Regions from separate parts of the Metabacillus sp. cB07 genome, predicted to be linked through region 1. Evidence: predicted binding sites of a transcription regulator. Region 1 holds the regulator's gene; the other holds the start of a gene.

Evidence for each region. Region 1 encodes CtsR, which represses protease genes until heat stress. Its sites were predicted from a motif close to ATGGTCAATAAAGGTCAAACA; they were not measured.
Region 2: a site for CtsR is predicted at 7,128-7,148, ahead of clpP (ATP-dependent Clp endopeptidase proteolytic subunit ClpP). Genes of this name have one in related genera too.

The regions. Positions count from the first base shown of each region.
Region 1 covers NZ_CP069296.1:100,049-114,825, forward strand. The annotation lists rRNA gene JOJ89_RS00510 (16S ribosomal RNA) at 1-104, shown strand, start outside; rRNA gene JOJ89_RS00515 (23S ribosomal RNA) at 307-3,238, shown strand; rRNA gene rrf (5S ribosomal RNA) at 3,329-3,444, shown strand; tRNA gene JOJ89_RS00525 (tRNA-Val) at 3,477-3,552, shown strand; tRNA gene JOJ89_RS00530 (tRNA-Thr) at 3,582-3,657, shown strand; tRNA gene JOJ89_RS00535 (tRNA-Lys) at 3,675-3,750, shown strand; tRNA gene JOJ89_RS00540 (tRNA-Leu) at 3,765-3,845, shown strand; tRNA gene JOJ89_RS00545 (tRNA-Gly) at 3,853-3,924, shown strand; tRNA gene JOJ89_RS00550 (tRNA-Leu) at 3,935-4,023, shown strand; tRNA gene JOJ89_RS00555 (tRNA-Arg) at 4,039-4,115, shown strand; tRNA gene JOJ89_RS00560 (tRNA-Pro) at 4,121-4,197, shown strand; tRNA gene JOJ89_RS00565 (tRNA-Ala) at 4,213-4,288, shown strand; rRNA gene JOJ89_RS00570 (16S ribosomal RNA) at 4,448-5,981, shown strand; rRNA gene JOJ89_RS00575 (23S ribosomal RNA) at 6,185-9,112, shown strand; rRNA gene rrf (5S ribosomal RNA) at 9,203-9,318, shown strand; gene JOJ89_RS00585 (CtsR family transcriptional regulator) at 10,105-10,569, shown strand; gene mcsA (protein-arginine kinase activator protein McsA) at 10,585-11,130, shown strand; gene mcsB (protein-arginine kinase McsB) at 11,132-12,223, shown strand; gene clpC (ATP-dependent protease ATP-binding subunit ClpC) at 12,220-14,670, shown strand.
Region 2 covers NZ_CP069296.1:3,690,440-3,705,216, reverse strand. The annotation lists gene JOJ89_RS18985 (tetratricopeptide repeat protein) at 1-517, shown strand, start outside; gene trxB (thioredoxin-disulfide reductase) at 619-1,569, shown strand; gene JOJ89_RS18975 (8-oxo-dGTP diphosphatase) at 1,916-2,374, shown strand; gene rapZ (RNase adapter RapZ) at 2,432-3,319, shown strand; gene JOJ89_RS18965 (gluconeogenesis factor YvcK family protein) at 3,319-4,278, shown strand; gene whiA (DNA-binding protein WhiA) at 4,385-5,335, shown strand; gene JOJ89_RS18955 (HPr family phosphocarrier protein) at 5,360-5,617, shown strand; gene clpP (ATP-dependent Clp endopeptidase proteolytic subunit ClpP) at 6,475-7,074, opposite strand; gene JOJ89_RS18945 (STAS domain-containing protein) at 7,263-8,282, opposite strand; tRNA gene JOJ89_RS18940 (tRNA-Arg) at 8,497-8,572, shown strand; partial or broken gene JOJ89_RS21190 (peptidoglycan recognition protein family protein) at 8,773-9,291, shown strand; gene JOJ89_RS21185 (peptidoglycan-binding domain-containing protein) at 9,403-9,798, shown strand; gene yvfG (protein YvfG) at 9,968-10,186, opposite strand; gene rpoN (RNA polymerase factor sigma-54) at 10,265-11,581, shown strand; gene JOJ89_RS18920 (glutaredoxin family protein) at 11,593-11,850, shown strand; gene JOJ89_RS18915 (sugar-binding transcriptional regulator) at 12,049-13,077, shown strand; gene gap (type I glyceraldehyde-3-phosphate dehydrogenase) at 13,131-14,138, shown strand; gene JOJ89_RS18905 (phosphoglycerate kinase) at 14,263-14,777, shown strand, end outside.

The DNA of each region.
Region 1 (14,777 bases):
GTGGGGTAACCGCAAGGAGCCAGCCGCCTAAGGTGGGGTAGATGATTGGGGTGAAGTCGTAACAAGGTAGCCGTATCGGAAGGTGCGGCTGGATCACCTCCTTTCTAAGGATATGAGGTCGCTTTTGGTTTTTGTTTAGTTTTGAGAGATCATTCTCTCTATATGAAAGAAGGCGGTCATTCCTGATCTGCCGGTTGTTCTTTGAAAACTGGATAACGTAATTGATAACAAGTAATTCACTGAGATTACGCTTACCATAGTGATTTTCTTAGACTTTACAGTCTAAACAAACGATTGACCAATTTTGGTTAAGTTATGAAGGGCGCACGGTGGATGCCTTGGCACTAGGAGCCGATGAAGGACGGGACTAACACCGATATGCTTTGGGGAGCTGTAAGTAAGCTTTGATCCAGAGATTTCCGAATGGGGAAACCCACTGTTCGTAATGGAACAGTATCTTTACCTGAATACATAGGGTACTGAAGGCAGACCCGGGGAACTGAAACATCTAAGTACCCGGAGGAAGAGAAAGCAAATGCGATTTCCCAAGTAGCGGCGAGCGAAACGGAATCAGCCCAAACCAAGAGGCTTGCCTCTTGGGGTTGTAGGACACTCTATACGGAGTTACAAAGGAACGGGGTAGATGAAGCGGCCTGGAAAGGCCTGTCATAGAAGGTAAAAACCCTGTAGTCGAAACTTCGTTCCCTCCAGAGTGGATCCTGAGTACGGCGGGACACGTGAAATCCCGTCGGAATCCGGGAGGACCATCTCCCAAGGCTAAATACTACCTAGTGACCGATAGTGAACCAGTACCGTGAGGGAAAGGTGAAAAGCACCCCGGAAGGGGAGTGAAAAGATCCTGAAACCGTGTGCTTACAAGTAGTCAGAGCCCGTTAACGGGTGATGGCGTGCCTTTTGTAGAATGAACCGGCGAGTTACGATCCCGTGCAAGGTTAAGTTGATGAGACGGAGCCGCAGCGAAAGCGAGTCTGAATAGGGCGAATTAGTACGTGGTCGTAGACCCGAAACCAGGTGATCTACCCATGTCCAGGGTGAAGTTCAGGTAACACTGAATGGAGGCCCGAACCCACGCACGTTGAAAAGTGCGGGGATGAGGTGTGGGTAGCGGAGAAATTCCAATCGAACTTGGAGATAGCTGGTTCTCTCCGAAATAGCTTTAGGGCTAGCCTCGAGTATGAGAGTCTTGGAGGTAGAGCACTGATTGGACTAGGGGCCCTCATCGGGTTACCGAATTCAGTCAAACTCCGAATGCCAAAGACTTGCTCCTCGGGAGTCAGACTGCGAGTGATAAGATCCGTAGTCAAGAGGGAAACAGCCCAGACCGCCAGCTAAGGTCCCAAAGTATACGTTAAGTGGAAAAGGATGTGGAGTTGCTTAGACAACCAGGATGTTGGCTTAGAAGCAGCCACCATTTAAAGAGTGCGTAATAGCTCACTGGTCGAGTGACTCTGCGCCGAAAATGTACCGGGGCTAAACGTATCACCGAAGCTGCGGACTGTTCTTTCAGAACAGTGGTAGGAGAGCGTTCTAAGGGCGTCGAAGCCAGACCGGAAGGACTGGTGGAGCGCTTAGAAGTGAGAATGCCGGTATGAGTAGCGAAAGAGGGGTGAGAATCCCCTCCACCGAATGCCTAAGGTTTCCTGAGGAAGGCTCGTCCGCTCAGGGTTAGTCGGGACCTAAGCCGAGGCCGAAAGGCGTAGGCGATGGACAACAGGTTGATATTCCTGTACCACCTCCTCACCATTTGAGCAATGGGGGGACGCAGGAGGATAGGGCAAGCGCGCTGTTGGATATGCGCGTCCAAGCAGTTAGGCCGGGAAGTAGGCAAATCCGCTTCCCATATAAGGCTGAGCTGTGATGGCGAGGGAAATTTAGTACCGAAGTTCCTGATTCCACACTGCCAAGAAAAGCCTCTAGCGAGGTGAGAGGTGCCCGTACCGCAAACCGACACAGGTAGGCGAGGAGAGAATCCTAAGGTGAGCGAGAGAACTCTCGTTAAGGAACTCGGCAAAATGACCCCGTAACTTCGGGAGAAGGGGTGCTTTTTAGGGTGAATAGCCCTGAAAAGCCGCAGTGAATAGGCCCAGGCGACTGTTTAGCAAAAACACAGGTCTCTGCGAAGCCGCAAGGCGAAGTATAGGGGCTGACGCCTGCCCGGTGCTGGAAGGTTAAGGGGAGAGGTTAGCGCAAGCGAAGCTTTGAACCGAAGCCCCAGTAAACGGCGGCCGTAACTATAACGGTCCTAAGGTAGCGAAATTCCTTGTCGGGTAAGTTCCGACCCGCACGAAAGGCGTAACGATCTGGGCACTGTCTCAACGAGAGACTCGGTGAAATTATAGTACCTGTGAAGATGCAGGTTACCCGCGACAGGACGGAAAGACCCCGTGGAGCTTTACTGCAGCCTGATATTGAATTTTGGTACAGCTTGTACAGGATAGGTAGGAGCCTTGGAAGCCGGAGCGCAAGCTTCGGTGGAGGCATTGGTGGGATACTACCCTTGCTGTATTGAAATTCTAACCCGCAGCCCTTACCGGGCTGGGAGACAGTGTCAGGCGGGCAGTTTGACTGGGGCGGTCGCCTCCTAAAATGTAACGGAGGCGCCCAAAGGTTCCCTCAGAATGGTTGGAAATCATTCGCAGAGTGTAAAGGCACAAGGGAGCTTGACTGCGAGACCTACAAGTCGAGCAGGGACGAAAGTCGGGCTTAGTGATCCGGTGGTTCCGCATGGAAGGGCCATCGCTCAACGGATAAAAGCTACCCCGGGGATAACAGGCTTATCTCCCCCAAGAGTCCACATCGACGGGGAGGTTTGGCACCTCGATGTCGGCTCATCGCATCCTGGGGCTGTAGTCGGTCCCAAGGGTTGGGCTGTTCGCCCATTAAAGCGGTACGCGAGCTGGGTTCAGAACGTCGTGAGACAGTTCGGTCCCTATCCGTCGTGGGCGCAGGAAATTTGAGAGGAGCTGTCCTTAGTACGAGAGGACCGGGATGGACGCACCGCTGGTGTACCAGTTGTCTTGCCAAAGGCATCGCTGGGTAGCTATGTGCGGAAGGGATAAGTGCTGAAAGCATCTAAGCATGAAGCCCCCCTCAAGATGAGATTTCCCATCACATTTGTGAGTAAGAACCCTGAAAGATGATCAGGTTGATAGGTCTGAGGTGGAAGCGCGGTGACGTGTGGAGCTGACAGATACTAATCGTTCGAGGACTTAACCACAGTCTAACTAAGCGTAAATTGCACGTGAATCTTGTTATCAAACGTTACTCAGTTTTGAAAGAATAACTCTTTCAACAAAAATGCATATTGTCTGGTGATGATGGCAAAGAGGTCACACCCGTTCCCATGCCGAACACGGAAGTTAAGCTCTTTAGCGCCGATGGTAGTTGGGGGTTTCCCCCTGTGAGAGTAGGACGTTGCCAGGCTGTATGTTTATAAGAGCACGCAAGTGCTGTATGGAGGATTAGCTCAGCTGGGAGAGCATCTGCCTTACAAGCAGAGGGTCGGCGGTTCGAGCCCGTCATCCTCCACCATATGATTTTATGACATGCTTTTTATAAATGCCGGTGTAGCTCAATTGGTAGAGCAACTGACTTGTAATCAGTAGGTTGGGGGTTCAAGTCCTCTCGCCGGCACCACTAGGTTTGTTATATATGTGCCATTAGCTCAGTCGGTAGAGCATCTGACTTTTAATCAGAGGGTCGAAGGTTCGAGTCCTTCATGGCACACCATTTTTCCTTAATATGCGGGTGTGGCGGAATTGGCAGACGCGCTAGACTTAGGATCTAGTGTCTTTGACGTGGGGGTTCGAGTCCCTTCACCCGCATGATATTGCGGAAGTAGTTCAGTGGTAGAACACCACCTTGCCAAGGTGGGGGTCGCGGGTTCGAATCCCGTCTTCCGCTCTTTGAATACGCCGGGGTGGCGGAACTGGCAGACGCACAGGACTTAAAATCCTGCGGTAGGTGACTACCGTACCGGTTCGATTCCGGTCCTCGGCACCACACACATTTTTATATGCGCCCGTAGCTCAATTGGATAGAGCGTTTGACTACGGATCAAAAGGTTATGGGTTCGACTCCTATCGGGCGCGCCATATTACGGGAAGTAGCTCAGCTTGGTAGAGCACTTGGTTTGGGACCAAGGGGTCGCAGGTTCGAATCCTGTCTTCCCGACCATTTCCATTTTTATTCGGGGCCTTAGCTCAGCTGGGAGAGCGCCTGCCTTGCACGCAGGAGGTCAGCGGTTCGATCCCGCTAGGCTCCACCAATTAATTTTAAAAAAGTTGTTGACTTAACCAGTCGGCAATGGTATGATTTAAAAGTTGCTCAACTGGGCAGCAAATGATCTTTGAAAACTAAACAAAACCAAAAGCGTACCAAACGTTTTGAATTTTTTAAGTCAGCAACATTTATGAGTCACAAATTTTCTTCGGAGAGTTTGATCCTGGCTCAGGACGAACGCTGGCGGCGTGCCTAATACATGCAAGTCGAGCGGACCTCTTCGGAGGTCAGCGGCGGACGGGTGAGTAACACGTGGGCAACCTGCCTGTAAGACTGGGATAACTCCGGGAAACCGGAGCTAATACCGGATACTATGTCAAACCGCATGGTTTGACATTCAAAGACGGTTTCGGCTGTCACTTACAGATGGGCCCGCGGCGCATTAGCTAGTTGGTGAGGTAATGGCTCACCAAGGCGACGATGCGTAGCCGACCTGAGAGGGTGATCGGCCACACTGGGACTGAGACACGGCCCAGACTCCTACGGGAGGCAGCAGTAGGGAATCTTCCGCAATGGACGAAAGTCTGACGGAGCAACGCCGCGTGAGTGATGAAGGTTTTCGGATCGTAAAACTCTGTTGTCAGGGAAGAACAAGTGCCGGAGTAACTGCCGGCACCTTGACGGTACCTGACCAGAAAGCCACGGCTAACTACGTGCCAGCAGCCGCGGTAATACGTAGGTGGCAAGCGTTGTCCGGAATTATTGGGCGTAAAGCGCGCGCAGGCGGTTTCTTAAGTCTGATGTGAAAGCCCCCGGCTCAACCGGGGAGGGTCATTGGAAACTGGGAAACTTGAGTGCAGAAGAGGAGAGTGGAATTCCACGTGTAGCGGTGAAATGCGTAGAGATGTGGAGGAACACCAGTGGCGAAGGCGACTCTCTGGTCTGTAACTGACGCTGAGGCGCGAAAGCGTGGGGAGCGAACAGGATTAGATACCCTGGTAGTCCACGCCGTAAACGATGAGTGCTAAGTGTTAGAGGGTTTCCGCCCTTTAGTGCTGCAGCTAACGCATTAAGCACCCGCCGGGGAGTACGGTCGCAAGACTGAAACTCAAAGGAATTGACGGGGGCCCGCACAAGCGGTGGAGCATGTGGTTTAATTCGAAGCAACGCGAAGAACCTTACCAGGTCTTGACATCCTTTGCCACTTCTAGAGATAGAAGGTTCCCTTCGGGGGACAAAGTGACAGGTGGTGCATGGTTGTCGTCAGCTCGTGTCGTGAGATGTTGGGTTAAGTCCCGCAACGAGCGCAACCCTTGATCTTAGTTGCCAGCATTCAGTTGGGCACTCTAAGGTGACTGCCGGTGACAAACCGGAGGAAGGTGGGGATGACGTCAAATCATCATGCCCCTTATGACCTGGGCTACACACGTGCTACAATGGATGGTACAAAGGGCTGCGAGACCGCGAGGTTTAGCCAATCCCATAAAACCATTCTCAGTTCGGATTGCAGGCTGCAACTCGCCTGCATGAAGCTGGAATCGCTAGTAATCGCGGATCAGCATGCCGCGGTGAATACGTTCCCGGGCCTTGTACACACCGCCCGTCACACCACGAGAGTTTGCAACACCCGAAGTCGGTGGGGTAACCGCAAGGAGCCAGCCGCCTAAGGTGGGGTAGATGATGGGGTGAAGTCGTAACAAGGTAGCCGTATCGGAAGGTGCGGCTGGATCACCTCCTTTCTAAGGATATGAGGTCGCTTTTGGTTTTTGTTTAGTTTTGAGAGATCATTCTCTCATATGAAAGAAGGCGGTCATTCCTGATCTGCCGGTTGTTCTTTGAAAACTGGATAACGTAATTGATAACAAGTAATTCACTGAGATTTACGCTTACCATAGTGATTTTCTTAGACTTTACAGTCTAAACAAAACGATTGACCAATTTTGGTTAAGTTATGAAGGGCGCACGGTGGATGCCTTGGCACTAGGAGCCGATGAAGGACGGGACTAACACCGATATGCTTTGGGGAGCTGTAAGTAAGCTTTGATCCAGAGATTTCCGAATGGGGAAACCCACTGTTCGTAATGGAACAGTATCTTTACCTGAATACATAGGGTACTGAAGGCAGACCCGGGGAACTGAAACATCTAAGTACCCGGAGGAAGAGAAAGCAAATGCGATTTCCCAAGTAGCGGCGAGCGAAACGGAATCAGCCCAAACCAAGAGGCTTGCCTCTTGGGGTTGTAGGACACTCTATACGGAGTTACAAAGGAACGGGGTAGATGAAGCGGCCTGGAAAGGCCTGTCATAGAAGGTAAAAACCCTGTAGTCGAAACTTCGTTCCCTCCAGAGTGGATCCTGAGTACGGCGGGACACGTGAAATCCCGTCGGAATCCGGGAGGACCATCTCCCAAGGCTAAATACTACCTAGTGACCGATAGTGAACCAGTACCGTGAGGGAAAGGTGAAAAGCACCCCGGAAGGGGAGTGAAAAGATCCTGAAACCGTGTGCTTACAAGTAGTAGCCCGTTAACGGGTGATGGCGTGCCTTTTGTAGAATGAACCGGCGAGTTACGATCCCGTGCAAGGTTAAGTTGATGAGACGGAGCCGCAGCGAAAGCGAGTCTGAATAGGGCGAATTAGTACGTGGTCGTAGACCCGAAACCAGGTGATCTACCCATGTCCAGGGTGAAGTTCAGGTAACACTGAATGGAGGCCCGAACCCACGCACGTTGAAAAGTGCGGGGATGAGGTGTGGGTAGCGGAGAAATTCCAATCGAACTTGGAGATAGCTGGTTCTCTCCGAAATAGCTTTAGGGCTAGCCTCGAGTATGAGAGTCTTGGAGGTAGAGCACTGATTGGACTAGGGGCCCTCATCGGGTTACCGAATTCAGTCAAACTCCGAATGCCAAAGACTTGCTCCTCGGGAGTCAGACTGCGAGTGATAAGATCCGTAGTCAAGAGGGAAACAGCCCAGACCGCCAGCTAAGGTCCAAAGTATACGTTAAGTGGAAAAGGATGTGGAGTTGCTTAGACAACCAGGATGTTGGCTTAGAAGCAGCCACCATTTAAAGAGTGCGTAATAGCTCACTGGTCGAGTGACTCTGCGCCGAAAATGTACCGGGGCTAAACGTATCACCGAAGCTGCGGACTGTTCTTTCAGAACAGTGGTAGGAGAGCGTTCTAAGGGCGTCGAAGCCAGACCGGAAGGACTGGTGGAGCGCTTAGAAGTGAGAATGCCGGTATGAGTAGCGAAAGAGGGGTGGAGAATCCCCTCCACCGAATGCCTAAGGTTTCCTGAGGAAGGCTCGTCCGCTCAGGGTTAGTCGGGACCTAAGCCGAGGCCGAAAGGCGTAGGCGATGGACAACAGGTTGATATTCCTGTACCACCTCCTCACCATTTGAGCAATGGGGGGACGCAGGAGGATAGGGCAAGCGCGCTGTTGGATATGCGCGTCCAAGCAGTTAGGCGCGGAAGTAGGCAAATCCGCTTCCCATATAAGGCTGAGCTGTGATGGCGAGGGAAATTTAGTACCGAAGTTCCTGATTCCACACTGCCAAGAAAAGCCTCTAGCGAGGTGAGAGGTGCCCGTACCGCAAACGACACAGGTAGGCGAGGAGAGAATCCTAAGGTGAGCGAGAGAACTCTCGTTAAGGAACTCGGCAAAATGACCCCGTAAACTTCGGGAGAAGGGGTGCTTTTTAGGGTGAATAGCCCTGAAAAGCCGCAGTGAATAGGCCAGGCGACTGTTTAGCAAAAAACACAGGTCTCTGCGAAGCCGCAAGGCGAAGTATAGGGCTGACGCCTGCCCGGTGCTGGAAGGTTAAGGGGAGAGGTTAGCGCAAGCGAAGCTTTGAACCGAAGCCCCAGTAAACGGCGGCCGTAACTATAACGGTCCTAAGGTAGCGAAATTCCTTGTCGGGTAAGTTCCGACCCGCACGAAAGGCGTAACGATCTGGGCACTGTCTCAACGAGAGACTCGGTGAAATTATAGTACCTGTGAAGATGCAGGTTACCCGCGACAGGACGGAAAGACCCCGTGGAGCTTTACTGCAGCCTGATATTGAATTTTGGTACAGCTTGTACAGGATAGGTAGGAGCCTTGGAAGCCGGAGCGCAAGCTTCGGTGGAGGCATTGGTGGGATACTACCCTTGCTGTATTGAAATTCTAACCCGCAGCCCTTACCGGGCTGGGAGACAGTGTCAGGCGGGCAGTTTGACTGGGGCGGTCGCCTCCTAAAATGTAACGGAGGCGCCCAAAGGTTCCCTCAGAATGGTTGGAAATCATTCGCAGAGTGTAAAGGCACAAGGGAGCTTGACTGCGAGACCTACAAGTCGAGCAGGGACGAAAGTCGGGCTTAGTGATCCGGTGGTTCCGCATGGAAGGGCCATCGCTCAACGGATAAAAGCTACCCCGGGGATAACAGGCTTATCTCCCCCAAGAGTCCACATCGACGGGGAGGTTTGGCACCTCGATGTCGGCTCATCGCATCCTGGGGCTGTAGTCGGTCCCAAGGGTTGGGCTGTTCGCCCATTAAAGCGGTACGCGAGCTGGGTTCAGAACGTCGTGAGACAGTTCGGTCCCTATCCGTCGTGGGCGCAGGAAATTTGAGAGGAGCTGTCCTTAGTACGAGAGGACCGGGATGGACGCACCGCTGGTGTACCAGTTGTCTTGCCAAAGGCATCGCTGGGTAGCTATGTGCGGAAGGGATAAGTGCTGAAAGCATCTAAGCATGAAGCCCCCCTCAAGATGAGATTTCCCATCACATTTGTGAGTAAGAACCCTGAAAGATGATCAGGTTGATAGGTCTGAGGTGGAAGCGCGGTGACGTGTGGAGCTGACAGATACTAATCGTTCGAGGACTTAACCACAGTCTAACTAAGCGTAAATTGCACGTGAATCTTGTTATCAAACGTTACTCAGTTTTGAAAGAATAACTCTTTCAACAAAAATGCATATTGTCTGGTGATGATGGCAAAGAGGTCACACCCGTTCCCATGCCGAACACGGAAGTTAAGCTCTTTAGCGCCGATGGTAGTTGGGGGTTTCCCCCTGTGAGAGTAGGACGTTGCCAGGCACGCAGAAAAAAGGACAGCAGAGATGCTGTCCTTTTTTTGTTGTTCAAAATGAGGATAATAGATAGCTGAATCGTACCCTCCAAAACTGTAAAACGATATCCGAGGGTAAGCAAACGTCCGAATCGTACCCTTCAAAACCGTAAAACGATACCGGAGGGTAAGCAAAAGCCTGAATCCTACCCAGCAAAGCCGAAAAAATGATATCAGAGGGTAAACAAAAAGCCTGAATCCTACCCACCAAAACCGATAAAATGAAATCAGAGGGTAAGCAAAGTCCCAAATCCTACCCAGCAAAGCCGGAAAATCGATATCGGAGGGTAAACAAAAGCCTGAATCCTACCCACCAAAACCGATAAAATGACATCAGAGGGTAAGCAAAGTCCCAAATCCTACCCAGCAAAGCCGAAAAATCGTTATCAGAGGGTAAGCAAATGCACCAATCATACCCTTCCAAACCGCAAAACAATCTCACAAGCTAACGACTCGTCCCCATGCCGCATACACAATTATTCTTGCACAGAAAAGCTGCGTTTAATGGATCCAGGTCAGAAAAACAGCTCATCATTACCGATTCCTGACGTATACATAAAGTATTATCCTTCCTCCACCTTCCCTTAATTACTCTTCCCAATTAAAATAATGCGGCAAATTCTGTTTAAAAACGTTTCACTGCCGTTAATAATGGAAATAGATAGATGAGCAGTTATGAGTTGAAAAAAAGGTTCGTTCGTTTTATATTAGTGTTAAAGTCAAATATAGTCAAAGTCAAGTTAGGGGGAGGCGGAGTGCGTAACATCTCGGATGTCATTGAACAGTATTATTTGAAGCAGGTGCTTACGACTAGCGGCAAGGAGATCGTCGAAATCAAAAGAAGCGAAATTGCGGATAAGTTTCAGTGTGTGCCTTCACAGATCAATTATGTCATCAATACCCGTTTTACGATTGAAAGAGGATATATCGTAGAGAGCAAAAGGGGAGGCGGCGGCTACATTCGGATCATTAAGGTGAAATCGAATGATGCTGCGCATTTAATTGATCAGATCATGGGCATTATTGACAGGCGGATCTCGCAGTCATCTGCTGAAGATCTCATTTTAAGGCTTGTAAGTGAAGATGTCATTTCAGAACGGGAAGCAAAGATCATGCTGAGTGTGATTGACAGATCCGTTTTATATATTGAACTGCCGCACAGGGATGAATTGCGGGCAAGAATGATAAAGGCCATGCTGACTTCCTTGAAATATCGATGAGAGCAGGTGACAGACTTGATATGCCAGGAATGCAATGAGAGACCGGCAACATTTCATTTTACGAAGGTTGTAAACGGGGAAAAAACTGAGGTTCATATTTGTGATAAGTGTGCGCAGAACAACAGTTCCATGTTCATTGACACCAGCACGGGATTTTCTATTAATAACTTGCTGGCAGGCCTTTTGAACATGAATACATCCGTTTCCGAGTCAAAGCAGGATGTTTTTAAAAAAAATGAAGTTCTGCAGTGTCCCGGCTGCGAGATGACGTTCCAGCAGTTTACAAAAGTGGGGCGGTTCGGATGTTCCGAGTGCTACCGGACGTTTAAAGATCAAATTAACCCGATTTTAAGAAGAGTTCACAGCGGCAATACGGTGCATGCGGGAAAGATTCCAGAGCGAATTGGCGGTAGCATTCACATCCGCAAACGAATAGAGTTATTAAAACAGAATCTAAAAGAACAAATTCAGCAGGAAGAGTTTGAAAAGGCTGCTGAAATTCGGGATGAGATCCGTTCGCTTGAACTTTCGTTAAAAAGTTCCAGAGGGGGTGAATCCTGATATGTCACTTCAGCAGTTTATTAACCAGGCGATGAGTGCCTGGATGAGCAAGGATGGGCCAGATTCAGACATTGTTCTCAGCAGCCGTGTCAGACTGGCAAGAAACATTGAGAAGTACAGGTTTCCGACTTTTGCTTCGAATGAAGAGCTGCAGGGAATTCTCTCTCTTTTTGAAGAGACGTTTGCCGATAGAAGCGTAGATGAGATCGGCAAGCTTGAAATGCTCCGCATGGATGATTTGCAGCCTATTCAAAAAAGGGTGCTCGTCGAAAAGCATTTAATCAGTCCGAATTTAGCAGAGGATTCTTCGTTCGGCGCGTGTTTGCTGTCTGAGAATGAAGAGGTCAGCATCATGCTGAATGAAGAGGATCATATTCGCATTCAGTGTCTGTATCCAGGTCTGCAGCTGAAAGAAGCTTTAAAAGCAGCGAGCAGGCTTGATGACTGGATGGAAGGTTCGGTTGATTATGCGTTTGATGAACAAAGAGGATACTTAACAAGCTGCCCGACAAATGTGGGAACAGGGCTGAGGGCGTCGGTGATGATGCACTTGCCGGCTCTTGTGCTCACACAGCAGATGAACAGAATTATTCCGGCTATTAATCAATTAGGTCTGGTTGTTAGAGGAATTTACGGGGAAGGCAGCGAAGCATTAGGTAACATCTTTCAGATTTCCAATCAGATTACTCTCGGCAAGTCTGAGGATGATATTGCAGAAGATCTGCTGAGTGTGGTGCACCAGCTGATTGAAAAAGAGCGCTCTGCACGGGAGGCTTTATATAAAACGTCGCAGGTGCCGCTTGAGGACCGTGTGTTCAGATCCCTGGGCACGCTGACATACAGCAGGATCATTGAATCCAAAGAAGCAGCAAAATGTTTATCAGATGTGAGACTGGGAATTGATTTAAATATCATCAAAGATATTTCCAGAAATATTTTAAATGAGCTGATGATCCTGACTCAGCCGGGATTTCTCCAGCAGTACTCCGGAGGGGCATTGCGCCCGGATGAACGGGACATTAGAAGGGCTTCATTAATCAGAGAAAGACTAAACCTTGAAATGGTCAGAAGGATGGAGGATGATGAAGAATGATGTTTGGAAGATTTACTGAACGCGCTCAGAAGGTTCTTGCATTAGCACAAGAGGAAGCCGTCCGTCTTGGACATAACAATATCGGCACAGAGCATATTCTTCTCGGTCTTGTTAGAGAAGGTGAGGGCATCGCTGCAAAAGCGCTGACAGCTCTTGGCCTTGGATCAGATAAAATTCAAAAAGAAGTGGAGAGCCTCATCGGCAGAGGACAGGAAATTTCACAGACGATACACTATACTCCCCGAGCTAAAAAGGTGATTGAGCTTTCCATGGATGAAGCGAGAAAGCTTGGACATTCATACGTAGGAACAGAGCACATTCTTTTAGGTCTTATCCGCGAAGGTGAAGGTGTGGCTGCGCGGGTGCTTAATAACCTCGGTGTAAGCTTAAATAAAGCACGCCAGCAAGTGCTGCAGCTTCTTGGCAGCAATGAGTCGGGCTCAGGCCACCAGAGCGGATCGATGAACAATGCCAATACGCCGACTCTGGACAGTCTTGCACGCGATCTGACGGCCATTGCTCGCGAAGGCAGTCTTGACCCTGTCATTGGGCGAAGCAAAGAAATCCAAAGGGTCATTGAAGTTCTAAGCCGCAGAACGAAAAACAATCCTGTTTTAATCGGGGAGCCTGGTGTCGGTAAAACGGCGATCGCAGAAGGCCTTGCCCAGCAGATCGTGAACAATGAGGTACCTGAGATTCTCCGCGACAAGCGTGTTATGACACTTGATATGGGTACTGTTGTTGCCGGTACGAAATACCGCGGCGAATTTGAAGACCGTCTGAAAAAAGTGATGGATGAAATTCGCCAGGCAGGAAATATCATCCTGTTTATCGACGAACTTCATACACTGATCGGTGCAGGAGGCGCTGAGGGGGCAATTGATGCTTCCAACATTCTTAAGCCTTCGCTTGCAAGGGGAGAGCTTCAGTGCATCGGGGCCACTACACTTGATGAGTACCGCAAATATATTGAAAAGGATGCAGCGCTCGAACGCCGCTTCCAGCCGATTCAGGTTGATGAGCCGACAGCTGATGAAAGCATCCAGATTTTAAAAGGGCTTCGCGACCGTTATGAAGCTCATCACAGAGTATCCATCACGGATGAGGCAATTGATGCAGCGGTTAAGCTTTCAGACCGCTATATCTCAGACCGTTTCCTTCCGGATAAAGCAATCGATTTAATTGATGAAGCCGGTTCGAAAGTTCGCCTCCGTTCGTTTACAACTCCTCCGAACTTAAAAGAGCTTGAAATGAAGCTTGAGGAAGTGCGCAAGGAAAAAGATGCATCTGTTCAAAGCCAGGAATTTGAAAAAGCGGCTTCTCTCCGTGATACAGAGCAGCGTCTGCGCGAGCAGCTCGAGGAAACGAAGAAAACATGGAAAGAAAAACAGGGTCAGGAAAATTCTGAAGTGACAGTGGATGATATCGCAATGGTTGTAGCGAGCTGGACTGGAATTCCTGTATCGCGTCTGGCCCAGACAGAAACAGATAAGCTGCTGAACATGGAGCAGATTCTTCATAACCGCGTGATTGGCCAGGATGAAGCTGTTGTAGCTGTTGCAAAGGCTGTGCGCCGTGCAAGAGCAGGGCTTAAAGATCCGAAGCGCCCGATTGGATCATTTGTTTTCCTCGGCCCTACAGGCGTAGGTAAAACAGAGCTTGCAAGAGCACTTGCAGAATCCATCTTCGGCGATGAGGATGCCATGATCCGGATTGATATGTCCGAGTATATGGAGAAGCACTCAACATCAAGACTCGTTGGTTCTCCTCCGGGATATGTCGGGTATGAAGAAGGCGGGCAGCTGACTGAAAAAGTACGCAGAAAGCCGTATTCAGTTGTTCTTCTCGATGAAATTGAAAAAGCTCACCCTGATGTTTTCAATATTCTTCTTCAAGTGCTTGAAGACGGACGATTAACAGATTCTAAAGGAAGAACGGTCGATTTCAGAAATACTATCTTAATCATGACGTCGAATGTCGGCGCAAGTGAACTGAAGCGCAACAAATACGTCGGCTTCAACGTTCAGGATGAGGCGCAGGATTACAAGGATATGAAGGGCAAGGTTATGAATGAGCTGAAAAAAGCATTCAGACCTGAGTTCCTGAACCGTATCGATGAAATTATCGTGTTCCACTCTCTTGAGAAGAAACACATTAAAGAGATTGTTACTCTTATGGCGGATCAGCTGATGAAGCGTCTTGCCGAACAGGATCTTGTGCTTGAACTGACAGATGCTGCACAGGAGAAAATTGCCGATGAAGGCTTTGATCCTGAGTACGGTGCCCGTCCGCTGAGAAGGGCGATCCAGAAGCATGTTGAAGACCGCCTGTCTGAAGAGCTGCTTAGAGGCACGATTGAAAAAGGCCAGAAAGTTGTGCTCGATGTGACAGAGGGAGAATTTACTGTAAAAAGTTCTTCAGAAGCTGAAACGGAGAAAATCAAATAATCATCAGAAGCGAAACAATCATGAGGCATACATTTTTCACGTATGCCTCGATTTCATTTCTTTAGAGCAAACACACTGATTCTACCGATTCTCTTTTTAAAAAGGTA
Region 2 (14,777 bases), 560 kb from region 1:
GATGAATCCCGAAAAAGAGGGATCAGAGCCGTGGACTAAAGATACAGTGTCAGTGGAGCGGCCGATGACTATGCCGATTGAAGAGCGTCTGCTGGCCATCTTTTTAGCAGCTGAAACGAATCAGCCAGATCAAATTCAGGTTTTTAAAACATCAAAAATTCCCCAGTCTGCATTCGAAAGAGAGTTTATGGATCTTGCAATTGCGCATGTTAATGGGGAGATTAAAAAAAGCGTGTCTGAGAAATCCAGATTCACCTACCAGGCAGCACAGGTTCTCTTCAAAAACAACGAGGGTCTGAATGAAGGACTTTACTTGTTTTTCTTTAAGACGGCTCTGAAAGCAAAACGAGAAGAGCTGCCTTTAACCAACCATCTTGCATGGGCAGGAGCACTTGAGTATGTATGGAAGAAGGAAAACGGCTATAAAGTGACACAGACGGAAACGGCTAAGCAATACTCCATATCCGGCAAAACCCTGTCCAAATATTCAGCTTACATCCGGAACCTCTGGTCGTGAGCAAATAAATGGCATGAAATCCTTATCTTTTATAGGATAGAAGTATGGGAGCAACGTCCCGTATACGAATGATTTGTGCGAATCCAAGGAGTGATTGAACGATGTCTGAAGAAAAAATCTATGATGTCATTATTGCCGGTGCAGGACCTGCCGGAATGACAGCAGCTGTATATACGTCAAGGGCAAATCTTTCAACATTGATGATTGAGCGCGGCGTGCCGGGCGGCCAGATGGCCAATACGGAAGATGTTGAAAACTATCCGGGTTTTGACCATATTCTCGGACCGGACCTTTCAACAAAGATGTTTGATCATGCGAAGAAGTTCGGTGCTGAATATGCTTACGGAGACATTAAAGAAATTATCGACGGCGAAGAATACAAAACCGTTGTTGCCGGAAGCAAGCAGTACAAAACGCGTGCCGTCATTATCTCAACAGGTGCCGAATACAAAAAAATCGGCGTTCCGGGCGAAAAAGAGCTTGGCGGACGCGGCGTTTCCTACTGTGCGGTATGCGACGGCGCATTCTTCAAAAACAAAGAGCTGATCGTTATCGGCGGAGGTGACTCTGCGGTTGAGGAAGGTGTGTACTTGACACGCTTCGCATCTAAAGTAACAATCGTTCACAGACGCGATGAGCTGCGCGCTCAAAAAATTCTGCAGCAGCGCGCGTTTGATAACGAAAAGGTTGATTTCATCTGGAATCATACGGTGAAAGAAATCAATGAAAAAGACGGCAAGGTAGGAAGTGCCACCCTTGTTAATACGGAAACCGGTGAAGAAACAGAAATGAAAACAGACGGCGTGTTCATCTATATCGGCATGCTGCCGCTTTCTAAACCATTCCAGGCGATCGGCATTACAAACGAAGAGGGCTATATTGAAACAAACGACCGCATGGAAACAAAGGTGCCGGGTATTTTTGCAGCAGGCGATATCCGTGAAAAATCCCTTCGTCAAATTGTTACAGCAACAGGCGATGGATCTATTGCAGCCCAGAGTGCACAGCATTACGTAGAAGAACTGATGGAAAAAATCAAAGCCGGAAACTAAATGACGTTAAAGCTTTAAACAAGTTCATAAAAACGTAACTCTGTTTTAACTCTCCTGTAACACCACTGAAATAATTATGGGGTACTATATAAATAGTAATTGACCCCCTTTTATAAATATTTTTTGAGTACGGGCGCCCTTTCCCGTGCTCCTTTTTTTTGTCCAAAAAACTGAAACATTCCTTCGTACAAGCCGTATATATACATAAGTGCTATTTCCAGCAGAAAACAAGAAAATAAAATGGTGCCTGGAGCCCCCGTTCATTGTGGGGCTGTGCGCAAAATAGTATAATAAAAAGGAAGAAAAACAATGACGGCCTGCCGATTAAATCCAGAGGTGAAGAGTTTTGCAAAGAGTGACGAATTGCGTATTAGTACAGGACGATAAAATTCTTCTCCTGCAAAAACCGAGAAGAGGATGGTGGGTGGCACCCGGCGGAAAGATGGAGCAGGGTGAATCAATTAAAGACACTGTCATACGGGAATATCGCGAAGAAACAGGCATATATTTAAAAAACCCAAAAATCAAAGGCATTTTTACCTTTATTATTAAAGAAGGAAATGAAATTGTTTCCGAATGGATGATGTTTACGTTTTTCGCTACTGAATTCACGGGCGAAAATGTGGACCAGTCCGAAGAAGGAAAGCTGAAGTGGCATTCACTTGAAGAAGTCGCAGAGCTTCCGATGGCTCCGGGAGATCATCATATTCTTGAATTCATGATGAAGGGGGCAGGCTTGATCTACGGCACGTTCACATATACTCCTGATTTTGAACTGCTTGCCTACCGCCTTGATCCGCAGTAGTCTGCTTAGACATACAAATATATACACGTAACGAGAATGTGAGAGGAGGCAATCAAAATGAGTACAGGCAGTGTTCAGGACATTAAAATGGTCATTATTACAGGCATGTCCGGAGCTGGAAAAACAGTAGCGATTCAGAGCTTTGAAGATCTTGGCTATTTCTGTGTGGATAATCTTCCGCCGACGCTGCTGCCTAAATTCCTTGAACTGATGAAAGAATCGGGTTCAAAGATGAACAAGGTTGCCCTGGTAATGGACCTCAGGGGAAGAGAGTTCTTTGAAAGTCTGTTCCAGGCGCTTGATGATATAGCTGAGACAACGTGGATCAGCCCGCAGATCCTGTTCCTCGATGCAAAGGATGCAACTCTTGTGACACGCTACAAGGAGACACGGAGATCCCATCCGCTTGCAACGACAGGTCTGCCGCTTGAAGGCATCAAAAATGAGCGGGAGCTGCTTGAGGAACTGAAAGGCCGTGCACAGCTTATTTTTGATACATCACAACTGAAGCCGCGCGAACTCAGAGAAAAAATTCTGAAGCAGTTTGCGGAAGATGCCGAGCATACCTTCTCGGTCAATGTGCTTTCATTTGGTTTTAAATACGGGGTGCCGATTGATGCGGATCTGGTTTTTGATGTCAGATTCCTCCCAAATCCCCACTATATCGACCATATGAGGCCAAAAACAGGACTTGAAGAAGAAGTGTCCTCTTATGTCCTAAAGTGGACGGAAACGCAGAAGTTCCTTGAAAAAGTGCTTGATCTGCTGACGTTCATGCTGCCTTACTACAAGCGGGAAGGCAAGAGCCAGCTTGTTATTGCGATCGGGTGCACAGGCGGACAGCACCGTTCGGTCACATTGGCGGAACACATTGCGAAGCATTACAAAAACGATTACCAGACGCACGTATCACACCGTGATATTGAGCGCAGAAGCCGTCATTAATGACAGCACCTTCTAAACGGCCAAATGTAGTCATCATCGGCGGGGGAACCGGTTTATCTGTCCTTCTGCGGGGCTTAAAGGTATACCCTGTGGATATTACAGCGATTGTGACTGTAGCAGATGACGGCGGAAGCTCTGGCCGGCTCCGCGATGAACTGAGTATTCCGCCGCCAGGTGACATACGCAATGTGTTAGCTGCGCTCTCAGATGTGGAACCCCTTGTTGAAAATTTGTTTCAGCACCGCTTCAATAAAGGCAACAGCCTGACTGGGCACTCTCTTGGGAACCTGATCCTTGCCGCCATGACGAACATCACGGGAGATTTCTTCCACGCGGTCACCGAGATGAGCAAAGTGCTGAATGTCCGGGGAAAAGTCCTTCCGGCTGCAAACAAAAGCGTTGTGCTTCATGCAGAGATGGAAGACGGCACCATCGTCTCCGGTGAATCAAAAATTCCTTACTCAGGGAAAAAAATCAAACGGGTCTTTCTTTCACCCGAAACGATTGAGCCCCTTGAGGAAGCAATTGACGTCATCCGGAAGGCAGACCTGATTCTTATAGGACCGGGAAGTCTTTATACAAGTATCCTGCCGAATCTGCTCGTGCCAAAACTCGGTGATGAAGTGTGCAAGGCGAAAGCCAAAAAAGTGTATATCTGCAATGTGATGACACAGGCCGGTGAAACCCTTGATTACACAGCATCTGATCATGTAAGAGCACTCAATGACCATATGAAATGCAAGTTCATCGATACAATATTAGTGAATGATGAAGTGATTCCTGATATGATGAAAGCATTATATGCAGAAGAACTGGCAAAACCGGTAAACTATGATCTCGAGGCACTCCGTGAACTGGGGCTTGAAATTGTCCACGATAAGATTGTCTCCTATGAAAATAACGTCATCCGGCATGACACCGTAAAGGTAGCAAAGCTCCTGTATGAGATGATTACTTGATAAGACCCAGGCTTTCCGCGGAGCCTTTCCTGACAATCCGCGGAAAACGGCAAAAAAATAAAGAGTGCAAACGAATGCATTCATACTGATTGGAGGGTGCAGAACGATGTCTTTTGCTTCTGAAACAAAAAAAGAACTGACTAACATAGAACTTAAACCATGTTGTTTAAAAGCAGAACTGTCTGCACTCATCCGGATGAATGGCTCTCTTTCTTTTTCGAATCGAAAATTGATTCTAGATATTCAGACTGAAAATGCAGCAATAGCCAGAAGAATTTATACTCTCTTAAAAAAGCAGTATGACGTTTCTGTTGAACTGCTTGTCCGGAAAAAAATGCGTTTGAAAAAGAATAATGTCTATATCGTTCGGCTGATAGAAAAAGCCCGTGAAATTTTGGAGGATTTAAGCATCCTTGGGGAGAATTTCACCTTTATTAGAAGTATTTCAGAAGATCTCGTTAAAAAGAAGTGCTGCAGAAGATCGTATATCAGAGGGGCGTTCCTTGCTGGAGGTTCAGTGAATAATCCTGAGACATCCTCGTATCATCTGGAAATTTTCTCTCTGTACAAAGAGCATAATGATGCACTGTGCGAGCTGATGAATGTTTTTAACCTGAACAGCAAAACACTTGAGCGGAAAAAGGGGTATATCACCTATCTCAAGGAAGCGGAGAAAATCTCCGAGTTTTTGAGTATCATTGGAGGCCATCAGGCGCTGCTGCGTTTTGAGGATGTACGCATTGTGAGGGATATGAGAAACTCCGTAAACAGGCTCGTCAATTGTGAAACCGCTAACTTAAACAAAACAATTGGTGCTGCAATCCGCCAGGTTGAAAATATTAAATACATTGATGAAAAAATGGGTCTTGAAGCTCTGCCTGATAAATTAAGCGAAATTGCAAGGCTGCGGGTAGAGTACCAGGATGTCACGCTGAAAGAGCTCGGAGAAATGGTTTCGAGCGGCAAAATCAGCAAATCAGGCATAAACCACCGCCTGAGAAAATTGGACGAAATTGCAGAACAGCTTAGAAACGGCCAGCCGGTAACAATCAAATAAAAGGGGAAAGCAGAGGGGATTTACATGGCTCAAAAACAGGTCGAAGTTCGTTTGAAAACAGGCTTACAAGCACGTCCCGCAGCATTATTTGTACAAGAGGCCAACAGGTACGCATCAGATATCTTCCTTGAGAAGGATGGAAAAAAGGTTAACGCAAAAAGCATCATGGGGCTCATGAGCCTTGCCATCAGCTCAGGATCAACCGTCACACTGATTGCAGAAGGCCACGACGAAAACGAAGCACTCGAAGTTTTAACAGAATACGTAAAGCAGGAAGCATAAAAACGGCCTTTGGGCCGTTTTTTTTATGGTGCAAGTTTAGCTGCGGGTGCCTGACCTGGTCCAGTGGAGCAAACTAACTGCCGAATGGCCAAGATCTTGCTAGGAAAAGAGGTAGTTTGCGCCTGTATGGGGATTTGGTAGTAAATCGGGGATAGTTGGTAGATACGCAATTAAAGTTGGTTGTAAAATGCTTGAAGTTGGATGTATTACACTCATTGTTGGATGTAACGCACTAATCTTTGTAAATCAGGACTGCGCAGGTGCCTGATTTAGCTGCTGAACAAGTCCAGTGCACCAAACCAACTGCCGAATGGCCAAGATCTTGCTAGAAAAAGAGGTAGTTTGCGTTCGTATGGAGAGTTGGTTGTAAATCAGGGAAAGTTGGTAGATACGCAATCTAAGTTGGTTGTAAAATAGGCGGAGTTGGTCGTATTGCGCTGATTGTTGGATGTAACGCACTGACCTCTGTTAATCCGGACTGCGCAGGTGCCTGATTTAGCTGCCTGAACAGATCCAGACAGTAAATCAACTGCCAAATGCCCAAGATCTTGCTAGAAAAAGAGGTAGTTAGAGCTTGTGCGGAGAGCTGGTAGTAAATCGGGGAAAGCTGGTAGATACTCAATCAAAGTTGGTTGTAAAATGCTCGAAGTTGGAAGTATTGCACTGATTGTTGGATGTAACGCACTGATCTCTGTTAATCCGGACTGCGCAGGTGCCTGATTTAGCTGCTGAACAAGTCCAGTACAGCAAATCAATTGCCATATGCCCAAGATCTTACTAGTAAAAGAGGTAGTTTGCGTTCTTATGTAAAATCCAAATAAAAAAAGAACGGCACGATGCCGTTCTTTTTACACTTCTTATTTTTTGTCTGCTAACGTATTGCGGTCCATGACTTTGTCAATCAGGCCGTACTCAAGTGCACGCTCTGCTGTCATGAAGTTGTCGCGGTCTGTGTCGCGCGCAATGACTTCAATTGGCTGGCCTGTACGGTCTGCAAGAATCTGATTAAGCTTGTCGCGAAGGAAAAGGATGCGTTTTGCAGCAATCTCAATTTCCGTAGCCTGGCCTTGCGCTCCTCCAAGAGGCTGATGGATCATGACTTCAGAGTTTGGAAGGGCATAACGCTTGCCTTTGGCGCCTGCTGCAAGAAGGAATGCTCCCATAGAAGCTGCCATACCGATGCAGATTGTTGATACTTGCGGCTTAATGAACTGCATTGTATCGTAAATGGCCATACCGGCAGTGATAGATCCGCCAGGACTGTTAATGTAGATGGAAATGTCTTTCTCCGGATCTTCTGCTTCTAAGAATAAAAGCTGAGAAACGATTGAGTTTGCAACGTTATCATCAATTCCGCTTCCAAGCATGATGATGCGGTCTTTTAGAAGACGTGAGTAAATGTCATATGCACGTTCACCGCGGTTTGTCTGTTCAATAACTGTAGGAATTAAATTCATCGTATTTCCTCCTTTAAAGTAAAGGTAAATTTATGTACTCTCATCATACAACTAAGGTCAATAAAGGTCAAACGAAACGCTGCCGCCTGAGCATGTTTAAGGCCCCTCTTATGTATATGTCAGAGCTAGTGACTGTAACCATGTTACCCAATTTTTCTTTTTTTCAAACGATTGAGAAGAAGAGGGTACTATTTTCTTGAAATATGCAGTCCTTCCTGCGCCAAGGCGTAGTGAATGCCGTGTTTCAGCGTAGAGAGGCAGGGAATGTTCTGCATCTGATACCGGGAGCTGACAATTTTCATGCTTAGCTCAGGAGAAATGCCGACTAAGATGCACGATGTTCCAAGAAGAGCGGAAGCCTGGACAAGCTTTTGAAGCAAGTCTATTGTAAACTCGTCCACTTGAGAGATGGCTGTCAGATCCAGAATGAGGAACGTCGCTTTATACTCTGGCAGGTTTGAGAGAGTTTTTGTTAAAAGTTCCTCAGCCCTCGCTTCGTCGTATCTTCCAATCATCGCAAGGACGATGATGTTGTCCAGAACCGGGATAATTGGAGAGGAAATCTCTTTCACAAGATCAACAAGATCTGCAGTCCGCTTAGCAACACTTTGTTCGAGTGCAAGCATGTCAGCCCTTTCCTGCTCCTGGATCAGGGAACGGATATTCCGCTGAGGAGTGATTCCGGAAGGCGAAAATTCAAATTCTGAATAAGGATCTCCGCTTGTCTGGCTTTTCAGCACTCTGTACCAGACCGTTTTCCCAAACAGACCGCTTAAAACACCGGCCCAGTGACCGGCCAGAAACGAGCCTTCCACCGTTTTGCCCTGAGCTTTGTTCACCTTATACTCCCAGCCGTTTTCAATTCTCACTACAGCTCTGCACTCGTCATAGGACAGGACATCGATCGTGGTCTTACCCCAACCGGCTGTAACATATGTATTCGGCAGGCTCTTCAAAATATCCTCTGTTTTTCCGATTGAACGCTTGTAAAAGTCGCTGACAATTTCACCTGTGCGATAGCCGGCTGTTTCAAGAACCAGTCTTGCGGCATTTTCTCCAGAGATCTCTTCAATTGAATCAAGGAATGTTTTGAAGGCCGTGTTGATCCAGAATAAAACGACTTCATCTCCTTCGAAGTGATAGGCTGCCTGCTTTAAATCCCAATCGAAAGAGGAACCGTTAACATTTATTGAATAGCGGTCAGTCATAGTGTTTAATCTCCTTTATTCAGCTGCTTCTGTCTATAAGCCCTTTACCCTTTATACCGCTGTGATGAAGCCTGTTTTTCTAATCATACAACAGAAGATGCACACCTGTATATTTTGAGAGTACATGAAATAGGCGGCTTTCGTGACACGAAGAAAAATAACGCTTGAAACAGGAAGCGGTTTTGTCGTATAATAGCGCTACTGGCTAATACGTGCGCTCGTAGCTCAGTTGGATAGAGCGGTGGTTTCCGGTACCACGTCTGTCGGAGGTTCGAATCCTCTCGAGCGCGTCAAATTGCAAGAGAGCTGTTCCCATAGGGGAGCAGCTCTTTTTTTATTGGGTTTTTTACACCAGACATTCAAAACTAGCACAAACTTGTCTGTCTCGCGGTCCGGAGCTAGATTTTCCCCAAAACAGGCACATGCCTCAGGATAACAGCCTTTCCCAAAGCTCTCACTCTATCATCTACTATATAAAGGAGTGATAAAAGTGAGTGTTTCTGATAAATATCAGATTGAGCAGCGCTATATACGAATTGGAAACTCGAGACCGGGAACAGGTCTGTCCGGGCCGCTCTTTATTGTTGCACACGAGACCGCCAATAATTCTGCAGATGCAGATGATCATTTTGCCTATTTTAATAATTCACAGCCGAGTGCGTCGGCCCACACATTTATAGATGATGGAAAAATTCTCGAGATTATTCCCCTGAATGAAAAAGCCTATCATAATTTGTATACAAATCCTGAGGACAACCGTCTGTTCGGGGCTGATGCAAATGATGCGGCCATTGGAGTGGAGCTCTGCCGCACGGGGGTTTTCCGTGAGGCATATGACAGGTATGTCTGGTACCATGCGTACCTTTGCCGCAGATTTAATCTCGATCCTTCGACTAAAATTGTCGCACACAGTACGCTTGACCCGCGAAGGCGCACGGATCCTGAAAGCTGGCTTGTACCGAACGGAGTAACGTTCGCGCAGTTTTTAAGAGACGTCCGTGCCTATTATAATGCGTGGGACAAAAGCACGTCTCCGCCAATCAGAGTCCAGCCGCCTGAACGCGAGACGGGCAGTGAAGTTGACACGACGATACTCAGAAGAGGGGATTCTGGAGCAGATGTGACTTTTTTGCAGAGAAAATTGATTTCCCTTGGGTACCCGCTTCCAAGATTCGGGGCAGACGGAACGTTTGGAGCTGAAACGGAGGCGGCGGTAAGGCAATTTCAGCAGGAGCAGCGCATACGTGTTGACGGGATAGTCGGTCCTGAAACATTTGGAAGGCTGAACAGAGCGAAACCGAGGCGTCCGAAACCGTTCCCGGGAACGCTTTACAGACTGAAGAGTCCCTATATGAGAGGCTCCAATATTGGAGAAATTCAAAGGAAACTGGGTGTTCCTGCCGATTCAATCTATGGCCCTGTCACAGCCCAGGCAGTAAGAAATTTTCAGAGAAAAGAAGGAATTAAGGTCGACGGGATCGTCGGTCCTGTAACATGGGCAAGGCTGTTCCGCTGAAAAAACAAAAAAAGCCCCGCCGAGTTTTTCGGCGGGGCATGTTTTTATGGAATGTGAATAGTATGTAAGCAGTCCAGTAAGCCGCACTGGACAAGAAGTGTATGTTGCCGCGCTTGGCGACTCAACATAACCAATGATAAATCATCATCCGCATTTTGTGAACAGGTAATTATTTCAAGGTGGATTTCACCTTATTGTAAGCTTCATCAAGATTTTGAATCCGTTTCAGCACAACCGAATTTTTGGTCAGCTGATCTTGTACAAGAGTTGAAACAACCGAACGGTAATACCGGTTCATCGCATCAAGCTCAGGAATCTGGTTCTCGTTGTGTTTAAGATGTTCTTTAAAATTCTGTACGAAATAGGGAACTGAAAATAATTCGCTCATATTGATCTCTCCTTTGAAGTTTCTTCCATTCAATGATGGACCATTTTCGTGTAAAATGAACAGCAGGGGGAACGATCTATGGATATGAAAGCAGGTTTATTTCAAGAGCAGTCCTTAAAACTGAATATGACACAGGAACTAAAGCAAGCGATTACTCTCCTTCAGTACTCTTCTATGGAACTCGCGTCCTACATAGAGGACCTTACCCTTGAAAATCCCCTCATTGATGTGAAAGACAAGCCTGATTCAGGCGTATTGTATCATACCTCGGCCCTCAAAACGGCAAATGCCTCAAAAAAAGGAGACTTGCTTGAAAATGCAGCGAGCAGGACGGCGACTCTGCAGCAGCATCTGGAATCTCAGCTGCTTGGCATGAAGATGCAGCCTCAGGAGAAAAAAGCGCTGCACATTCTGATCCAGGCCCTGGATCCAAACGGGTATATAGAAGAAGATCTGCAGGTGCTGGCAGAACGATTCAGCATCAGCGAAGATGAACTGCAGCTTCAGCTGGAAAATCTTCAAAAGCTTGATCCTGCAGGTGTGGGAGCCAGAAATCTGCAGGAGTGCATCTACCTTCAGCTGCTGCGGCTGCCTGAGCGCAACCAGACAGCAGAGCTGATTATCCGCGATTATTTTTATCTTTTTGCCGAAAAGTCATGGAAAGAGCTTGCGAAAAAAACGAAACTGGAACTGAAAGAGATACAAAGTGTGCAGGACTTTATCCAAAAGCTGCATCCCCGTCCAGGCCTTGCTTTTCATCATGCCCATGACAGCTACATTGTGCCGGAGCTGATCGTAAAGAAAATCGGCGGAGAGTGGCAAGTGATGTATAATGAAGAGAGTTCACCTAAAATCGGGGTGAATTCTTCGTATGAAGCTGCCTTTTCATCCACTGATGATGCAGATGTGAAGCAGTATCTTTCTTCTAAACTCAATCAGTGCAAATGGCTGATGAAAACACTGAATCAGCGGAAAGCGACCATGCTGAAAGTGATGCATGAAATTCTCAGAAGACAGACGGACTTCTTTGAAAAAGGCGGGCATTTTTTGAAACCGCTGACACTAAAAGCCGTCGCGGATGTGATTGACGTGCATGAGTCAACGGTAAGCCGAACGGTCAGGGAGAAATACGTACAGACACCGCATGGTCTGTATGAACTGAAGTTTTTCTTTTCAAATGGCCTTGAGCAGACTTCTCAGGACATAACGTCATCGGCTGTAAAATCACTCATCCAAAAGATGATCGAGAGCGAAAATAAACTGTCTCCGCTATCTGACCAGCGAATTGCAGACACCCTCTCACAAGAACACGGAATCGAAGTTTCAAGACGGACTGTAGCCAAGTACAGAGATCAGCTTGGCATTGCATCTTCATCTGCAAGAAAACGATATTAGGATGTGTTGGAATGATTTTAAACGTGTACTCAAGAGAAGGCTGCCCTCTTTGTGAGGAGGCCATCGTGGAATTAAACGGGCTGAAAGCGGATTTAGACCTGGACATACAGGTCATCGATATTCACTCAGACGATGGTCTGCTCGAGAAGTATCAGCTGATGATACCGGTGGCAGAATGTGACGGAAAAATCATCGGATACGGCCGTATCAGAAAAGAATTAATAAGAAAGCGGTTACTTGAAAAAAAGCAAGAAACAATAGTTGAATAAGCGAATTCACCCTGCTAGAATATGAATTGAAGCAGGGATGATTTTTTTTGCGGACAGTGGGACACAATACGTCATATAGGGACAAATGAAGTCCCGCGATTCTTAGTAAATAAGAAATTTCGTTAAAAAGGTCAGCCGGAATTAGATGCGCAGATTCGTGCATCAAGGCACATTTCTTATTTGAAAGGAATTTATACGATGAGATCACTGATTGAAGTCCAAAAAAAATTATTGCCTGATCTGCTTCTCGTTATGCAAAAACGATATCAGATCCTTCAGTACATAAGACTGATGCAGCCGATCGGCAGAAGAAGCCTTTCATCGAGCCTCGGCATAAGCGAGAGGATTCTCAGGGGAGAAGTTCAGTTTCTGAAAGATCAGAACCTGATTGAGATTTTCCCGGCCGGAATGACGCTGACAAAAGAAGGATCGCACCTGCTTACCGTTTTGGAAGAAGCGATGAAAGATGTTTTAGGTTTAACGTTTTTGGAAAATACATTAAAGGAACGTTTAAACCTGAAAAAGGTTATTGTCGTCTCTGGAGACAGCGATCAATTCTCATGGGTGAAAAAAGAAATGGGAAGAGCTTGCGTCTCATGTATAAAGGAACGTTTGACCGGGAAAAATATCGTCGCTGTCACTGGAGGAACCACGATTGCAGCCGTTGCAGAAATGATGACGCCTGACAGCAAAAACCGCGAGCAGCTATATGTGCCGGCGCGGGGAGGCCTTGGTGAGAATGTAGAGAACCAGGCAAACACAATCTGTGCAAAAATGGCCGAACGGGCAATGGGCAACTACCGTCTGCTCCACGTTCCGGACCAGCTCAGCAAGGAAGCATATCTTTCGATTACAGAAGAGCCTTCCATCAAAGAACTGCTTGCTCTCATTAAATCTTCAAGTATGGTCGTTCATGGAATAGGAGACGCTAAGACAATGGCGGAACGCCGGAAAACACTGCCTGAAGATTACATAAAGATTGAGCAGGGCGAAGCGGTCGCAGAAGCATTTGGATACTACTTCAACCAGGAGGGGGAAGTTGTCCACAAAGTGCAGACTGTCGGCATGCAGCTGAGTGACCTCGAGAAGATTCAAAACGTCATCGCAGTAGCGGGCGGCGCTTCAAAAGCCGGAGCCATCCAGGCTTATCTGAAGCAGGCACAGGGTTCCATCCTGATTACGGATGAAGGTGCCGCAAAAGAGTTAATAAGGGATATTCATCCCTAATTATATAGTTACACAAAAAAATCTCTCACTTATTTAAAGGAGGAAATTTCAACATGGCAGTAAAAATTGGTATTAACGGTTTTGGACGTATCGGACGTAACGTATTCCGTGCAGCACTTAAAAATCCTAACGTGGACGTTGTAGCAGTTAACGACCTTACAGACGCTAACATGCTTGCTCACCTTTTAAAATATGACTCAATTCATGGCAGACTAGATGCTGACGTGAAAGTAGACGGAAACAACCTTGTTGTTGACGGCAAAACAATCCAAGTATCAGCAGAGCGCGACCCTGCTAAACTTTCTTGGGGCGAGCGCGGAGTAGAAGTTGTTGTTGAATCAACTGGTTTCTTCACTAAGCGTGCAGACGCTGCTAAGCACTTGGAAGCTGGCGCTAAAAAAGTAATCATCTCTGCTCCTGCAACAGATGAAGACATCACAATTGTTATGGGTGTTAACCATGACAAATATGACGCTGCAAGCCACGATGTTATCTCAAATGCATCTTGTACTACGAACTGCCTAGCGCCATTCGCTAAAGTTCTTAACGACAAATTCGGCATCAAGCGCGGTATGATGACAACTGTTCACTCATACACAAACGATCAGCAAATTCTTGATCTTCCGCACAAAGACTACCGTCGTGCGCGTGCTGCAGCTGAAAACATCATCCCAACTTCAACTGGTGCAGCTAAAGCAGTATCTCTAGTATTGCCTGAGCTAAAAGGCAAATTGAACGGCGGAGCTATGCGTGTTCCAACTCCAAACGTTTCTCTAGTTGACCTTGTTGCTGAACTTAACACAAACGTAACAGCTGAAGAAGTAAATGCTGCATTCAAAGAAGCTGCAGAAGGCGACCTTAAAGGAATCCTTAACTACAGCGAAGAGCCTCTTGTATCAGGCGACTACAATGGTGACCCTGCTTCTTCAACAATCGATGCTCTTTCTACAATGGTTATGGAAGACAGCATGGTTAAAGTTATCTCTTGGTATGACAACGAGTCAGGCTACTCTAACCGCGTAGTTGACCTTGTAGACTACATCGCTTCTAAAGGACTTTAATTCTTAAGTCGCACGAAGTTTGGTTTTAACCTAAAACTAACGATATAATGAGTGCAAAGGGGAAGGGGAATACAGCCCCCTCCCTTTTGTTTTGTATTTCCAATAAAAGGAGGAATTCCTGAAGATGAACAAAAAGTCAGTAAGAGACATCGATGTAAAAGGCAAAGTGGTTTTCTGCCGTGTAGACTTCAACGTGCCGATGAAAGACGGCAAAGTAACAGATGACACACGCATTAACGCAGCTTTACCAACCATTCAGCACTTAACAGAGCAAGGTGCAAAAGTTCTTTTAGCAAGCCATCTGGGCCGTCCAAAAGGCCAGGTTGTTGAGGAGCTTCGTTTAAATGCAGTTGCAGAGCGTCTTCAAGAATTGCTTGGTAAAAATGTTGCAAAAGCTGACGAAGCTTACGGCGACGCTGTAAAAGCGAAAATCTCAGACATGCAGGAAGGCGACGTGCTTCTTCTTGAAAACGTCCGTTTCTACGCTGGCGAAGAGAAAAACGACCCTGAGCTTGCAAAAGCATTTGCAGAGCTTGCCGATGTTTATGTAAATGACGCATTCGGAGCAGCACACCGTGCACATGCATCTACTGCAGGCATTGCTGAGCACATTCCGGCAGTTGCAGGATTCCTTATGGA